One region of the Gluconobacter sp. DsW_058 genome, then DNA from elsewhere that is predicted to be linked to it. Evidence: riboswitches for the same ligand, from Rfam matches in the RefSeq annotation. Region 1 holds a riboswitch; the other holds the start of a gene.

Region 1 (3,244 bases):
AAAAGCAGATTTTCCGTCACAACGATGTGGAAGATCTGGAGCGTCGCCTGAAGGAACTTCCAGCAGACGTCCCCAAGATCATCGCGTTTGAGTCCGTCTATTCCATGGATGGCGATATCGCCCCGATCGAAGCGTTCTGTGATCTGGCCGACAAATACGGCGCCATGACTTACCTTGATGAAGTTCATGCCGTGGGCATGTATGGCGATCACGGCGCAGGCGTTGCTGAGAAGCTGGGCTTGTCACATCGTCTGACGGTGATCGAAGGGACGCTCGGCAAGGGTTATGGCGTCGTGGGTGGCTATATTGCTGCCTCTGCACCGCTTTGCGATTTCGTGCGCTCTTTCGGTTCAGGCTTCATTTTCTCCACGGCTCTGCCGCCGATGATTGCTGCGGGTGCGCTGGCCAGCGTCCGTTATCTCAAGCGCAGCAGCGCAGAACGTGAAGGACAGCAGCGCGCTGTTGCCTATCTGCGGGCCGCTCTGGACAAGGCAGGCATTCCGCATGTCGGCAATCCGAGCCATATCGTACCCGTCATGGTGGGCGAGGCTGAGCTATGTCGGGATCTCTCCGATGAGTTGCTGAACCGCTTCGGGCATTATATCCAGCCTATTAACTTCCCGACCGTTCCGCGCGGAACGGAGCGTCTGCGTCTGACGCCGACGCCGCTTCATACGAACGAAGCAATTGATGAACTGGTTGAAGCACTCTCCACGCTTTGGCGCGAACGTCAGCTCAAGCGCTCTGAGGCTGCCTGAAGTCAGGTAGGCCAGCGTTCTGAATTCTGGAAAAGGCAGCCGGGTCACTGGCTGCCTTTTTTGATTCCGAGCTGGTCAGGCGTGCACGTAGACCCACGCATTTTTGCCTGAGCGCAGTGTAACTTGCACCCTTTTGTAGCTGGACACTTCGTAAGCATCCGCAGCGAGAAGCTCAGCTTCAGTGATGCAGAAGACTTGCCCTGTGATTTCGTCCTGTGGATTGTCACTCGGGCGAATAACAGGATGAAAGCGTTTGCCGCTGGCCTTGATGACAGCGGCGTCTGTGATTTCCATCATCGACGCCTGATAGCCCGTCATCGCATCCTCTTCGCCATGCAGCAGGCGACCGAATGAGGACAGCTGAACCTCGGGTTGCTGGAGTGTTCCGTAAGAAAACAGGTAAACTGGCATCTGGTCAGGCATGAGTAGCTCCGTGAGATAAAGCGCAGGAACGTCAGATCTTACGGTAGCCTTGCCAAAGCGCTGTGACAGGGTGCCCGTCGTCCTGTGGAGTCAGATGGATATAAAGCCCGTCAATCTGTTCCAGAGGCAGGCAGTCATCCACTTCCATGAAGTTGTCGCGGTGGCGATGGTCATAGCCCGGTAATAGGGTCTTTTTGGCCTTTGCCTTGGCATCCTCTGCCGATGTGGCGACGAGGAAGGTAAAAGCGTGCTCTTCCTTCAACTCACCGGCCGCATATCCACCCATATTGATGAAATAGAGCGATTGGGAGCCTGTAGGCTTTTCAGGACTGAGTGTGACGGCGTGCCCGTCCGCCCATGTGATGATGCCGTAGGCATCGACGTGCAGGGAATTCCGAACCCCAAACCAGCGTTCTGCAAGTGATGGATAAGCATCTTCCGGCTTGTTCGCGATAGCAAACTGAACATCATGAACTTCGATGTTCGCGCCGGGTGCTGCGCCACCGAGATAGAAAACATACAGGTTCAAGAGCGTGTCTCCTCAAAACGTAAAGCAGGTCATAGCTGTTTCCTCCGCTCACTTCACGGTGAAACGCATTGACAGGATGAAGCCGATGCGATGAGTGTGGCCCCTACCAGGGGGAGCTTCGCCAAAAGAAGCTGAGAGGTCACTGAAGGACTGTAAGGTCTGCGGTGTGACGACCCTGCCGGGTGCATCCTGCATCCGGGAAACCTGATCCGGTTAGAACCGGCGGAGGGAATGGTGTTGAGACACAACGAAACTGGCTTTGCCAGTGGTGCGTGCTGTTGCTCCCTCTGCCTCAGAGGGGGCGAACATGGGTGACATTCCACAAAACCTGAACCAGAGACCAGCTGTAGGCCATGTGACGACAGGCCCGATTCAGGGTTCCTGTAAGAAATGGTCCGAAGCGCCGGGACGCCCGGATATTCTGGTTCCATATCGCGAAATTGCGCTGCATCCGTCAGCGAATGAAGCGCCTGTCAGAGTTTATGACACGTCTGGTCCTTATACAGACACGTCTGTCACGATTGATGTGACGAAGGGCCTCTCGGCTCCACGTGCAGAATGGCTTACCAAGCGGGGTTTCGAGCGAGTTGCAGCGCGGGCCGTGAAGCCGGAAGACAACGGCTTCGCAAGTGAGGCGCAAGCTGTTCCGGCGTGTCCGGCACCGCACGAAGTCTATTCGGGTGAGGGCGCACAGCACGTCACGCAGTATGAATACGCAAGGGCCGGGATCATCACGGAAGAGATGATCTATATTGCTCATCGCGAAAACGTCTGCCGTGCTGAAATGGCTGAGGGAGCGGAAGAGCGCCGGGCAGATGGCGAGGATTTCGGTGCGGAAATTCCAGCGTTCATCACGCCAGAATTCGTGCGCGAAGAAGTGGCGCGGGGGCGGGCTGTCATTCCCGCCAATATCAACCATCCGGAACTTGAGCCGGTTATTATTGGCCGCAACTTCCTTGTGAAGGTGAACGCCAATATCGGCAATTCGGCTGTGACGTCTTCTGCGGCCGAAGAGGTGGAAAAACTGGTCTGGTCCATCCGCTGGGGCGCGGACACGGTGATGGATCTCTCTACAGGGCGGAACATTCACAACATCCGTGACTGGATCATGCGGAACTCTCCAGTGCCGATCGGCACGGTGCCGCTGTATCAGGCGCTGGAGAAGGTGAATGGTGTTCCTGAGAAGCTGACGTGGGAAATCTTCCGCGACACGCTGATCGAACAGGCCGAGCAGGGCGTGGATTATTTCACAATTCATGCTGGTGTCCGCCTTCAGCACATCCCGCTGACAGCAAAGCGTACCACGGGAATTGTCTCCCGTGGTGGCTCCATCATGGCATCCTGGTGTCTGGCGCATCACCGCGAGAGCTTTCTCTACGAACACTTCGAAGAGATCTGCGACATCATGCGCCGGTATGACATCACCTTTTCACTGGGGGATGGGCTGCGTCCTGGGTCGATTGCCGACGCGAATGATGCGGCGCAGTTTGCTGAACTGACGACGTTGGGCGAACTGACGAAGGTGGCTTGGGCA
Region 2 (3,244 bases), on a different contig from region 1:
TCTGACCTCCGGCATTCATGGTCGTCTGAATGATGGAGCCGTTCTGGGAGGCCAGCGTTGAGATCTGGCGGTTGGTGAAATTGTAGTTGAACAGCGTCAGACTGCCGATGATCCATTGTCCCGTGCGGCGATATCCCAGTTCTTCGGAAATGGAATATTCGTTGCGGACATCCGCACTGCCTGTTGTCGCGAGTGCGCCGGAGGTCGGGTCGTAGGTGTTGTAAAGTGCCGTCTGGTCCGGGGCACGGAAGTTGGTCGTGGCGTTGAAGAAGATCTGGTTCTGCTCATCAATGCGCCAGCGGACGCCAAGACGCGGTAGAGGCTCCATGCTGTTTGACGCCACACGATACTGAGGGCCGGGAACATTGTTCGTGCCAGCGCGGCTCATCATAACGGCTTTGAAACCCGCTTCGATGGTCAGGCGATCATGAAGGAGCGAGATGTGATCGCCCACATACAGTGCGTTGGTCTGGGAAATGGTGTGGAAGCTGCCGCCCAGCAGTTTCTGTCCGTTCGCAAGATGGATCAGGCTGCTGCTGTTTTCTGCCCAGATATCGCCTGAAGCGCCGGTGGCGGAAACGGTTGTGAAGGGCTGCTGCTCGTTGTCGTCTCCGTAATCATACCAGTAACCGAGGACGAAATCGTTCCAGCCGGTTTTGTAATGCAGGGTGGAATTGAAACCGGAGCGATAACTGCGTTGCGTGTAGTTAGCACGTACGACAGCGGTTCCATCCTGTGCATTGGGGAGCGTGAGCGTGTCACTTAGGGGCTGAGTGCCGTTATAGAGACCTGTTTCCGTCAGTGTGGAGCCACCCGGAACGTTGCCATAGGCGAACTGTGCGTAGGGTGTGACGTCGAGGGAAAGCTGATGCGTCAGATGCAGATGGACTGGCGCGCCTGCATAGAAGGTGCGTTCCGGCGCGCGCCACAGACGCCAGTAATTGACGGCGTTGTCTGCGTTGGAGGCGTCATAATGGCCTGCAAGGTTGTTCGCGCCATGGATGCCATCGACTTTCCAGCTTTCCATCGTGACCTGCGGATAATAGCTGGTGACGGTGGTGTTGAAGGAGCCGATGAGGCTGGCGCGGTTGCCTTGGCCCCATTCCTTCAGGAACTTAAAATCGACATGCTGGCGCTTGTCCCCCCCCGGCCCACGCCAGTTGTCGCTGGCGCTGTGGGAATAGGACACAAAGCCACGAATGCCGGAATTGCCGATGTTGCCCGTTTCAAGGCGAATGAATTCGCGATTGGTGTCAAAGGAGCCATAGGAGACGCTGGCGAAGCCCCCGGCCTTCTGTGACGGATCGAGAAAGGACAGGCTCATCAGCCCCCCGGCAGCGTTTAGGACGGGACTATCCAGATCGGCCGACCCTTGGGCGAGCGCGACCTGACTGTAGTTCTCACTGTCGGCGAACTGGCTCGGATAGCCGGAATAATAGGCGACATCGTTCAGCGGTGTGCCTTCCAGCACATAGCCGATGGCATCATTGTTTAGGCCGCGAACGGTCAGGTTGGTGTTGGGCGAAAAGCCGAACGGATCGGATGTGGCGACATTCGCACCGGGCAGCATGGAGGCAAGCTGATAGGCCGTCGCCATCGGGGGCTGCTTGTCCATGTAATCGCGGCTGACTGTGCTGATAGAGCGCACACTGTTCTCCGGTCGGATCAGTCCACCGCCGGGCTGGTGCCCGGGTGCGCTGTCAGAAACGCGGTGAACGGTGATGTGCTCGGGCTTCGGGGCGATGGACGCAGGCGGGGTAAGGGCTGTGGTATCCGCCGCGCGCACTGTACCGGCACAAACGGTCAGGCCGAGCAGGAAGACAGGAACCTGGCGGGATTTGCGCGCAAATACGGTGGTCATGATGGTGCTGTCCCGCCTGCAATACTGCGATCCCCCCCATGCGCAGCGGGGACGACGAGAGACACCGAAAATCCAGTCTTTGGATCTGTCAGTAGCCACCATCCCTCCGCCAGCATGAACTGGATCAGGTTCTATGGGTCACTGCGCTGGTATGGCTCTAAAGCGCATACCCTCAGCAGTCTCTCAGCCCTTTGTCAGGGCACCCCAAGGTGAAGAAGCACTCCTTCATGGGCTGCGAGAGAATGTCAATAAATTCCGTAAGGCGTGGGGGGATCAAAATTTCGTCGGGAGGGATGGAGCGGCGATGCAGAGCAGGATAGAGTATTGTTATAAGATAACATTTTTAGGATCTGTCATGCGTGTTGTGAAGCGCTTGTTGCCTGTTCTGCTCATTGCCAGCCCGGCCCTCGGTTCAGCTCAGGCTGAGGAAGGAATGTGGACGTTCGATCATCTGCCAGCCCGTCAGTTGAAGCAGCAATATGGCTTCGAGCCTTCGGCTGAATGGATCAACCACGTCATTCAGTCTTCAGCACGTCTGGCAGAAGGATGCTCGGCGTCTTTTGTCTCTGGTGATGGGTTGGTGATGACAAATCATCATTGTGCCAATACCTGCCTGACCGACCTCTCGGACAAGACGCACGATTATTTTCATGATGGTTTTTCGGCAGCAGATGTTTCCAAAGAGCCGCAATGTCCGGGTATGGAGCTGGATCGTCTGGATCAGGTGAAAGACGTGACAGGCCGTGTCGCTGATATGACCTCAGGCAAGCATGGTGCGGATTATGCAAAGGCGCTTCAGGCTGCCAGTAGCGTTCTGACGAAGGAATGTGCGGGCGGAGACGCAACACACTGGCGGTGTGATGTTGTGACGCTCTATCACGGTGGTCAAACTGCGCTCTATCGCTATCGTCGATATCAGGATGTGCGTCTTGTGATGGCGCCGGATCAGGATATCGCATTCTTTGGCGGCGATCCGGACAATTTTACCTTCCCACGGTATGATATCGACCTGTCGATGTTGCGGGTGTTTGAGGACGGTAAGCCGGTCCACACACCTTTCTTCAAGTTTGATCCGAAGGGACCAAAAGCGGGAGAACTGGTATTCACGTCTGGTAACCCAGGGCGAACGCAGCGGTCTCTTCCGGCCAGTGCATTGACGTTCCAGCGGGACGTTATCCTGCCAACCATCATTGGGGTGTATTCTACCAGTGAAGGGGCGCTCTGGCAGTATTCGCGTGAAAGCAAGGAACATCTGATTGAAGCGCAAAATACGCTGTTCGGCGTTCAGAACGGCCTGAAATCTCTGTCTGGCACCGTGAAGGCCCTGCGGGAGCCCGGCGTCATGGAAAAGCGTGAAGCGGAAGATCGTGCTCTACAGGCCTG

The links. A riboswitch is a leader RNA that binds a small molecule or an ion and turns the genes downstream of it on or off. The one in region 1 is predicted to bind thiamine pyrophosphate.
Region 2: linked by a shared signal. The riboswitch ahead of HK24_RS04040 (TonB-dependent receptor) and the one ahead of thiC (phosphomethylpyrimidine synthase ThiC) in region 1 are both predicted to bind thiamine pyrophosphate.

The regions. Positions count from the first base shown of each region.
Region 1 covers NZ_JOPH01000057.1:18,498-21,741, forward strand. The annotation lists gene hemA (5-aminolevulinate synthase) at 1-758, shown strand, start outside; gene HK24_RS10035 (gamma-glutamylcyclotransferase family protein) at 834-1,181, opposite strand; gene HK24_RS10040 (DUF1543 domain-containing protein) at 1,213-1,710, opposite strand; TPP riboswitch at 1,810-1,959, shown strand; gene thiC (phosphomethylpyrimidine synthase ThiC) at 2,018-3,244, shown strand, end outside.
Region 2 covers NZ_JOPH01000005.1:134,665-137,908, reverse strand. The annotation lists gene HK24_RS04040 (TonB-dependent receptor) at 1-1,861, opposite strand, end outside; TPP riboswitch at 1,946-2,078, opposite strand; gene HK24_RS04035 (S46 family peptidase) at 2,217-3,244, shown strand, end outside.